DNA from 2 places in the Comamonas sp. MYb69 genome. Region 1 is predicted to be linked to the other one. Evidence: riboswitches for the same ligand, from Rfam matches in the RefSeq annotation. Region 1 holds a riboswitch; the other holds the start of a gene.
The links. A riboswitch is a leader RNA that binds a small molecule or an ion and turns the genes downstream of it on or off. The one in region 1 is predicted to bind cobalamin.

Region 1 (5,023 bases):
CTGCATCGGCCTGCCAGCCGCCGCCCAGCAATTGCTGGCTGACGACGGACCACACCGTTGACGCGTGCAGCGATACCGAGCCCCAGGTGATGGCGGCCAGCGCGCTGGCCAGCAGCAGCGCCAAGAGCAGCATCAGGCACAGCGCCAAGGACCAGGGCGCGCGCCGCTGGCGTTCATGCAGGCCGTCGCAGCCCGGCGCATGGCTCACGGCTTGGGCTCCGCTGCAGGCAGCCAGGGGACGGGGTCCACGGTGATCAGGCGATCCGGGTGCAAGGCGGCCGCCAGGCGCTGCGCGACGTTCACATTGCGCGGCCCTGGCGTGGCTTCGGCATAGCTGATGACAAAAAAGCGCTGCTCGCGGATCGCAGACACCCCTGCCAGCTCTGGCTTGGCGCGCAGAAAATCGATCTTGCCCTGGGCGCTGGGCCGGCCGTAGTCGATGATGATGATCCACTCGGGGTCGCGGGTGATCACATCCTCCCAGTTGCCCTTGGGCCAGTTGCTGGCGATGTCGGCAAAGATATTGCTGCCGCCGGCCGCATCGATCATGGCCTGGGGCATGCCAAAGCCGCCCACCGTGGTGGGAATCTTCTCGCCACTGTCAAACACAAAGACGCGCGGGTGCTGGGTGTTGCCTTGCATCTGCGCAGCCAGCTGGTCGATTGAGGCCTGCAGCTTGGCGATCTGCGGCTGCGCCTGGGGCTCAATGTCAAAGATGCGCGCCACATTGCGCAGGTCCGCCAAGGTGTCGCCCAGCGCCACACGCTCGCGCTTTTGCACATGGATGCAGGACTCGGACAGCACATAGCTGGCCACGCCATGCTGGGCCAGCAGCTCGGGCGTGACCCCGCCCGGCCGAAAGCCATAGCTCCAGCCGCCAAAGACGAAGTCGGCGCGGGCCTCCAGCATGTTTTCCAGGTTCATGTCCTGCGACGACAGCTTGGGCACCTTGGCCAGCTGGGTCATCAGCTCGGGGCTGATTTCCTTGCGCGACGGTATGCCCGAGTAGCCGACCAGCCTGGGCCCCAGGCCCAGAAACAGGAACATCTCGGTGATGTTCACATCGTGCGTGATGGCGCGCTGGGGCACCCGGTCATAGCGCTGGGGCTGGCCGCAGACATCGATCACGAGAGGGGTGGCCCGCAGGCCTGGATCGGCCGCAGGCGCAGCAGCCACCGTGGCCGGTGCTGTGCCGCCGGTGGCGCCCTGCCCAGCGGGCTGGTCACAACCCAGCAGCGCGACGGCGGCCGCCGCCGCCAACGCATGCTGAAAGTACCTAAACGCGCGTGGTGTCATGCCTGGGCCTTGCTCAGAAACGCAGATGGGCCATCAGCTCAAAGCTGCGGCCGTTACCCATCAGCCATTGCGAGCCGTAGGACGATGCAGCATAGCGCTTGTTGGTCAGGTTACGGCCAACCAGGTTCAAGGTGGTGCTGCGGTTCAGGTTCCAGCCCAGTACCGCATCGGCCACCGTGTAGGCGGGCAGCTGCGCGGTATTGGCATTGCTGGTGTAGCGGCTGGCCACATGGCGCAGGCCCAGCGAGGCGCGCCAATCGCCCGTCTGGTAATGGGCCCAGGCATTGGCCGTGTAGCGCGGTACATTGGCGGGCTGGTTGCCAGCGCGGTCAATGGCCGTGGCGCCTTCGAGCAGCTCGTCGAACTGGGCATCCACATAGGCCAGGTTACCCTCGAAGCGCCAGGCCTTGGTGGCCCGCCAGCTGCCTGCCAGCTCGATCCCCTTGGACGACTGCTTGCCGCCCTGGATCGACAGCGCTGGCCGGTCCGGATCACGCGTGATGATGTCCTTCTTCTGGATATCGAAGACCGCCAGGGTCCATTCGCCCTGGCCATTGGGCAGCTGCTGCTTGATGCCCACTTCCACCTGGCGGCCTTTGCTCAATGTAAAGCCGGTTTGCGACTGGGTCAGCGACAGCAGGCTGTTGACTGGGTCATGGCCGGTGCTGACCTGGGCATAGATGCTGGTGTTCTGGTCCAGCTTGTGCGTGAGGCCCAGGCGCCAGGAGGTGCCGCCCAAGGTCTTGTCAAAGCGGGCCTGGCTCAGCAGGTCCATGCGGTCAAAGTCATACAGGTCACGGCGCAGGCCGGCCATCAGCAGCCACTGCTCGCCCAGCTTCCAGGCGTCTTCCAGGTAGAAGGCGTTTTGGCGGATGCGCGAGGTCATGCGCGGCTTGTAAGGGTCCGGGCTGTCCCAGTAGCCACTGGTGCCGCCAGTCAGCGGCACATCGGATTCACCGGTATAGGGCGAGCTGTTGAGGGCGGTGAACTTGGCCTGCGATACATCCCAGCCCATCGCAATCTCATGCTGGCCGGGCTTGAACACGGTGCCCAGGCGGTTGCCGCTTTGTTCCAGGTCGTGGCCGATCTCCAGGTAGTCGTAGCGGTGAACCATGCGCGTGCTGGCATCGTAGTCATAGCCTTCGATGTTCTTCCAGTGGCGGTCGGCCTTCATGTGGTAGGTCTCGTTGCGCAGCACCAGCGCCTCGCTGACGTTCCACTCGGCCTTCAATTTGTAGCGCTGGTCCTTGTAGTGGATGTCGCTGTCAAGAAAGTTGAAATTGCGGTCGCGCAGCGCCGCCACCGGCTTGCCATCGACCACCGGGGTGCCAAAGTAGCGCTCGGGCCGCTGGTCGCTGACATCGGCCGTCAGGTCCAGGCGCAGATCGCTGCTCGCCTGCCAGCGGATGGCGCTCATGATCTTCTTGCTGTCGCTGTTGCCCAGTTGGCGTTCGCCATCGCTGCGATCACCGTAGACATCCAGGCGGTAGCTCAGGCTGTCGCTCAGCGCGCCGGTGCTGCCCAGGCCTGCACGGGCGGTGCCGTGGGAGCCGGCGCCCAGCAAGACTTCGGACGAGGTAGTGCGGCTGGGTTCCTTGCGCACCGCGTTCACCGTGGCGCCCATGGTGCCGCTGCCGTACATCAGCGATGCGGGGCCGCGCAGCACATCAAAGCGCTCATAGCCCCAGCTGGAATTGGGATAGGCCACGGTGCCGGCTGCAACCCCCAGGCTCAGCCCGTCTTCGGCCACACCCACCGAGTTGACACCGGTAAAGCCCCGGCTGGAGAACGACAGCCCGCCATTGCCAGGGGTGCCATTGGCGCTCAGGCCCACGCTGCGGCCCACGGCATCGACCACCTCATAGTCGGCGCGCTCCTGGATCTGCACGGCCGAGACCGAGCTGACGCTGGCCGGCAGGTCCTGCAGCGGTACGGCCAGCTTGCTGGCCGAGGTGGAAGGCAGCTGGAGCGCATTGGGCTCGCTGCTCTTGTCGGTCACCACCACTTCGGGCAGTGAGGCATCTTGGGCATGGGCCACTGCGATGCCCAAGGCGGGCAGGCACAGAACACAGGAGCTGCCAACGAGGCGCAGGGAGGAAGAGAGCCGCTGGGCAGCCAGGAGCCGGTTTTTCGGAAAAGGAACTGCAGTCATTTGAACAAAAGGCGCTAACTGCCTGATGCGGGGGCTGCACTGCACGCGGTCACCCCCCAAGACGGGGTCGCGCGAAGAACCGCCGTCCACACCCCGCAGACAGTTGAGAGAGCACGTGCTGGCCAGAGGCACAGCGCGCACTGCGACTAGGAACAGGCCGGTCTCCGGGCTTACAGGCGGTGCAGCGCAGGCGCTGACCCGGTAGCCGGTCTTCCCAGGGTGCGGGCGTCTTGTTGCCTGGCAGGCGTGGACACTCTTTCAACCCCAGTGACTGGGCCCGCGTGGGAGCGGGCCGCATCGGCTACGTTTCCTGTCTACCGTTGCGGGGGCAGCCAAGGCTTGGGGGAGCGCACTCCCGACCTTGTTCCCGTTTCACTTGTGCAATACAAGCACCTGTAGATAGGCTTTTTTCAAAGCGCAGCCAGTGTACCAGCCGCAGGCCCGGGCAGCGCCTTTTCGTCCAGGCCGGTGTCAGCTGGGCGATACAGCGCATGCCCCAGTGGCTGTATCAGCCCTGCGGCAGCCGCGTCGCATAGCCGATAAAGTCAGTGCTGCGCAGCTGGCCCAGCAGCCACTGCCGAAAGCTCGCCTGGATCGGGCGCTCTCCCCCACCCCGGCGGGTGTAGAGGTGGAACTTGGGCGTTCTGTCCATCGGCAGCTGGCGCAGCAGCTCGGCCCCAAAGGGAGCCAGCAGCTTGCCGCTGTGGATATAGCTGAGCGCATCGACATAGGACAGCAGGCCCACGCCCTGCCCGCTGAGCACCGCTTGCAGCATCGCATCGTGCGTGTGCAGCAGCATGGGGCTGACATGCTTGCCGCCAGGATCCAGGCCCAGCATCGCATAAATGTCCTGCCACAGGCTGTTGTGCGTCAGCGGCGATATCAGCCGGTGGTGCGGCAAATCCTGCGCGCTCTCCACCGGGTGCTGGGCCAGCAGCTGGGGCGTGGCGACGATGACCTTGAGGTCTTCGAGCAGCGGCGTTTCATCGAGATGGTCCACACCGCCGTAGCCCCAGACAATGGCTGCGTCCAGATCACTGCTATCGAACGAAGGCAGCTCCACACCGATGGAGATGCGCAGGTCGAGCTCCGGGTAATCCTTGGTGAACGAGGGCAGCGAGCGGATCAGGTACTGGGTTGCAAAATACGGGCTGACCTGGATATGGAACTGCGCATCCTTGTGGTGGGAACGCACTGCTTCCAGCCCCTGGCTCAGCGCATCAAGCCCCTGCTCCACATAGTGGTACAAGGTCTGCGCCTCGGCGCTGGCCGCCAGGCCCCGCGCGCCGCGCTCGAACAGCTGCACATCCAGCGCACTCTCCAGTTGCTTGAGTTGCTGGCTGGCGGCCTGCGGCGTCAGGCACAGCTCATCGGCCGCCTTGCGGATGGAGCCATGGCGGTAGACGGACTCGAACACGCGCAGTGGCTGCAGGGGCGGTAGCTTGTATTTCATGGAGGGGCGCCGGGCAGGAGGGAGGAACGCCCGGGCTGCCGATGATTATAGGTCGCAGCCCGGCGGCCAGCGGGCCGGCACGCCAGCGTTCTTGCCCGCTGCGCCCTGCCCCGCTGATGCAT
Region 2 (5,023 bases), on a different contig from region 1:
CCGTGAGCCGCGAGCGCCTGCAGCATCTCTACCAGCTGGGCTTTAACCGGCTGAGCTTTGGCGTGCAGGATTTTGACCCACTGGTGCAAAAGGCTGTGCACCGTGAGCAGCCCGCTGACCAGGTGTTTGCCTTGGTCGAGCAGGCGCGTGAGATCGGCTTTGAATCTATCAATATCGATCTGATCTATGGTTTGCCCCAACAAAGCCCGGCCAGCTTTGTGCGCACGATGGAGCAGGTCAATGCGCTGCGGCCCGACCGCATTGCGCTCTATGCCTATGCGCACCTGCCCGAGCGCTTCAAGCCCCAGCGCCGCATCCAGGCGCAGGACCTGCCCAGCCCGGCCGACAAGCTCGCCATGCTGGCCCAGGCCCTGGCCGCGCTGGAAGGCGCCGGTTATGTGTATGTGGGCATGGACCATTTCGCCTTGCCCGACGATGCCTTGGCGGTGGCCAAGCGCCAAGGGCGCCTGCACCGCAACTTTCAGGGCTACAGCACCCAGCCCGATTGCGATCTGCTGGCGCTGGGCGTGTCGGCCATCGGCCGCATTGGCGCGACCTACAGCCAAAATGCCAAGACCCTGGAGGAGTACTACGACCTGATCGACCAGGGTCAGATCCCCGTGGTGCGGGGCCTGGCATTGACGCGCGATGACCTGCTGCGCCGCGCGGTGATCATGGGCCTGATGTGCCAGGGGAGTCTGGCGATTGAGTCGCTGGAGCAGGCCTGGCTGATTGATTTTGCCCAGTACTTTGCCGCCGAGCTGGCCCAGCTGCGCGAGCTGCAGGACCAGGGCCTGGTGCAGCTGAGCGACGAGGCGATCAATGTGACCGAGCTGGGCTGGTACTTTGTGCGCGGCGTGGCCATGGTGTTCGACAAGAACCTGCAGGCCGACCGCAACCGGGCGCGCTTCTCGCGGATTATCTAGCCCGCTGTGGCAGGTCTCAGCCCTGCCAGGCCGCCAGGCTCTTGTAGAGCATGTACGCGGCCAGACACAGCAAGATGCCGCCAAAGATCTTCTTGAGCTGGCCCACCGGCAGGCGGTGCGCGGCACGGGCGCCCAGCGGCGCCGTCAGCACGCTGCAGGTGGCAATGGCGGCCAGGCCGGGCAGCCAGATATAGCCCAGCGAATGCGGCGGCAGCCCCTGCAGGTGCAGGCCGGCCACCATGAAGCCGATGACATTGGTGACCGCAATTGGAAAACCCAGCGCCGAGCTGGTGGCGACCGCGTTGTGCATCGGCACGCTGCACCAGGTCATAAAAGGCACGCTGATAAAGGCGCCACCGGCGCCCACCAGGCCCGAGAGGCAGCCGATCACGCCGCCAGCGGCCACCTGGCCGGCCGTGCCCGGCATGGCGCGCATGGCCTTGCTGTTGGGCTTGCGGAACATGCGCAGTGCCGAGTAACCAATGAACAGGCCAAAAAACAAACCCAGGTAACTGCCCTTGAGCACCGCAAAAATGCCCAGGCTGGCCAGCAGGCCGCCCAGCACAATGCCGGGGGCCAGGCGTTTGACAAGGTCCCAGCGCACGGCGCCATGCTGGTGGTGGGCGCGCACGCTGGACATCGAGGTGAAGACGATGGTCGCCATCGAGGTGGCAATCGCCATCTTGATCGCCAGCTCGGGCGCCACCCCCTGGCTGCCCAGGATGTAGGTGATGAAGGGCACCAGCACCATGCCGCCGCCAATGCCCAGCAGGCCCGCCAGAAATCCGCCGATCAGGTCCAGAAACGACAGCGGCAGCAAAACAAGAGGATCAGTCATGGCGCGCAGTAAAAAGGCCACCTGAAACAGGTGGCCTGAAACCCCGCTGTCGCGGAGAGGAGAAGACAGGTTGGGCAGCCTGCCCGAAAAAATCAGGTGTTCGCAGCGGATCCACTGGACCGTCATCCTGAACCGGGGGTTCAGGTGGGCAAGGGCAACCTATCGTTGGGTTCATCTGACGCGAGACGATCACGCTCAATAGGTGATGTACCAAGCCCGTGCTCGTAGAGCATTGGTTCAAGGAACTATAAAGTCCAGCAGGGCTGCGAACGCCTCCATTGTAATCGCTCGCGCCTGCTGCACCCACCAAAACTGCATGTCAATGTGCCTGGATTGGTCAAAAAAGATAGCTGGCTAGCTAGATTGAGAAAGCGCCAAGCTGATATTTTGGCAGGAGGCATTGCATGGCGCCGCAATCTGGTGTTGGCGCCTGCTTGCCGCCCAGCCTCAGGCGCTGGTGTCCAGGGTTTCGGCGGCCTTGGCAGGGGCGGGCGCCAGCGCCGCGTCCAGCCGCTGCATCACCGACTGCAGGCGGGGCTCGTCCCAGTCCAGGCTGGCCTGGTCACCGGTGGCGGGCTGGGCCTGGGCCTCGGCCATCGCGGCAGACTGGGCCGCGGCTTGCGCCTGCAGCGCGTCGGCGGTCTGGCTGAGCTGGCTGTTTTGCACCTGTAAATCCAGCAGATCAAAGGCGACATTGAGGGCCGCCAGCACGGCGATGCGCTCGCGGCCACGGATCTTGCCCGCGTCGCGGATACCGCTCATGGCCTCATCGACATGCTTGACGGCGGCCAGCAGACGTGCTTCCTGGCCTTCGGGGCAGCCCAGCATATAGCTTTGCTGCATGATGTGTACTTCCAGCTGTTTCATCATTCGTCCTGGTCAAAGGTCTTGGGCAGGCGTTCGATCAGTGCATCCACGCGGGCGCGGGCCGCTGTCAGGCGCGATTGGAGGGAGTCGCGCTCCTGGGTCAGGGTGGTGACTTGCTCTTGCAATTGGGCGTGGGCGCGTTGCAAAGCCTCATGACGGCTCAGCAGTGCCTCCACCCGCTCAAGCATCAGATCCATAGAAGGCGTAGTGGCCATAGAGAGACAGTCTTCTTAAGTGCGCAATGGGTTTAACGCTAAAATTGTACCCGTTGGTGCTCGCCCCAGTGGTTCACATGGGGGCAGTTCAACGGGAAGCAGGAGCGCTGCTTGTGCCCTACAAGCCTTACGCAACCTGCGCTGCCCCCGCAACGGTAAGCGATGGTTGGCTTTTGCGCCATCCACAGCCACCACTATGCCACTGAATACCTTGAACAAGTGTTTGGGAAGGCGTGTGCTGTGTCATCGCCAGCCCGGATACCGGCCAACAATAGTGGAGGCGCGCGGCTGAGGCCTTGCCGCGGCTTCCGTGTTCCCCATTGCCGGCGGGGAGGCTGGCGCGGGGTGGTTCATCACCAACTCAGTGCATGTTTTCCTCTGCTTTTTCGACACGCCGCTGCGCGCGTCCCGCGCTTGCGCCCCGCTCGGGCACCCTCCATACCCCCCGTTTTTTTGCCTTGGCCATCGCATCGGCGTTGCCCCTGTTGGCGCTGCAAGCTCAGGCGCAGCAGGCTCCAGCCGCCCAGGAAACAGAGGGTAAGAACCTGCAAGAGATGGTGGTGACCGCCAACCGCATCGAGCAGCCGCTGTCCGACCTGGTGGCCGATATGTCCATCATCGATGCGCAGACCATCGAGCGCCAGGGCCCGGGCAGCGTGGCCGATGTGCTCGCGCGCGTGCCGGGCATCCAGATTTCTCGCAACGGCGGGCCGGGCACGACGACCAGCGTGTTCATGCGCGGCGCCGATTCACGCTTTACCGCCGTCTATGTCGACGGCGTGCGCATGGATTCGCAATCGACCGGCGGCGCCTCCTGGCAGTCGATTCCGCTGGCGCTGATCGACCGCATCGAAGTGCTGCGTGGCCCGGCCGCTGCCGTCTACGGCTCGGACGCAATGGGCGGCGTGGTGCAGATCTTCACCAAGAAAGGTGAGGGCGTGCCCCAGCCCTATGTGGGCCTGGGCTTTGGCAACCGGGGCACGTTCACGGCCGAGGCCGGCATCTCCGGCAGTGCCGAGGGCTGGGATTACGCGCTGGGCCTGAACCGCTCGCAGACCGATGGCTTCAACGCCCGCACCGTGGCCACTGCCAACCCGGACAAGGACGACTACCGCAGCAATGCCGTCAGCGGCCGCCTGGGCTACCAGATCAACCGCCAGCACCGGCTCGAAGCCACCTTGCTGGCCAGCGATGTGAACTCGGGCTATGACAGCAGCCTGACCGAGGACGACCGCAGCCTCAACAAGATGTATGCGCTGGGCCTGAACTGGCAGGCGCAGTGGACCGAGCACTACAGCACCAAGCTGCAGTTCAGCCAGTCGCGCGACTATTACGAGACCCGGCCCTCGCCCTACCAGACGGACACGCGCCTGCACAACTACCTGTTCCAAAATACCTGGCGCCTGGGCGTCCACACCTTGACGGCCGCGCTGGAGCGGCGTGACGACGCACTGACCAATGGCGGCATTGACCGCGACCGCCACCAGAATGCGCTGGCGCTGGGCTATGGCCTGAACACCGGCCCGCACACCGTGCAGCTGAACCTGCGCCGGGATGACGACAGCGAGTTTGGCGGCAAGACCACCGGCAGCGCCGCCTATGGCTACGCCTTTGCAACCAACTGGCGCGCCACCGCGACCGTGGGCACGGCCTTCCGCGCGCCCACGCTCTACCAGCGCTTTAGCGAATACGGCGACGCATCCTTGCAGCCCGAGAAAAGCCGCAATGCCGAGCTGGGCCTGCGCTGGGCGCAGGGTGCCGATAGCTTCTCGGCCACGGCCTACCGCAACCGGGTCACCAACCTGATCAACTTCTCGTCGCCCGGCAGCTGCGACAGCGAATTTGGCTGCTATGCCAATGTGGGCAAGGCACGCCTGGAAGGCATTACCCTGGCGGCCACGACCAAGCTGGGCGCCTTCAACCTGCACGGCTCGGTCGACTTCCAGAACCCGCGCGATACCGAAAACGACAAGCTGCTGGCGCGCCGCGCCAAGCGCTATGCCACCCTGGGCGCCGAGACCCGTGCCGCCGGTTGGACCTGGGCTGCCGACCTGCAGACCAGCGCCAAGCGCTTTGACAATGCCGCCAACACCAACGTGCTGGGCGGCTACACCTTGTTCAACCTGTCGGCGCAGACCGAGATCGTCAAGGATGTGAACCTGATCGCCCGGATCAAC

Region 2: another riboswitch for cobalamin. It lies ahead of WH303_RS19785 (TonB-dependent receptor domain-containing protein); the one in region 1 lies ahead of WH303_RS09370 (TonB-dependent receptor).

What each region holds. Positions count from the first base shown of each region.
Region 1 is NZ_JBBGZG010000005.1:242,578-247,600, forward strand. It holds gene WH303_RS09360 (FecCD family ABC transporter permease) at 1-208, opposite strand, end outside; gene WH303_RS09365 (ABC transporter substrate-binding protein) at 205-1,296, opposite strand; gene WH303_RS09370 (TonB-dependent receptor) at 1,310-3,334, opposite strand; cobalamin riboswitch at 3,587-3,860, opposite strand; gene WH303_RS09375 (LysR substrate-binding domain-containing protein) at 3,957-4,901, opposite strand.
Region 2 is NZ_JBBGZG010000016.1:32,430-37,452, forward strand. It holds gene hemN (oxygen-independent coproporphyrinogen III oxidase) at 1-926, shown strand, start outside; gene WH303_RS19770 (sulfite exporter TauE/SafE family protein) at 943-1,764, opposite strand; gene WH303_RS19775 (cell division protein ZapA) at 2,212-2,631, opposite strand; gene WH303_RS19780 (hypothetical protein) at 2,631-2,846, opposite strand; cobalamin riboswitch at 2,886-3,130, shown strand; gene WH303_RS19785 (TonB-dependent receptor domain-containing protein) at 3,215-5,023, shown strand, end outside.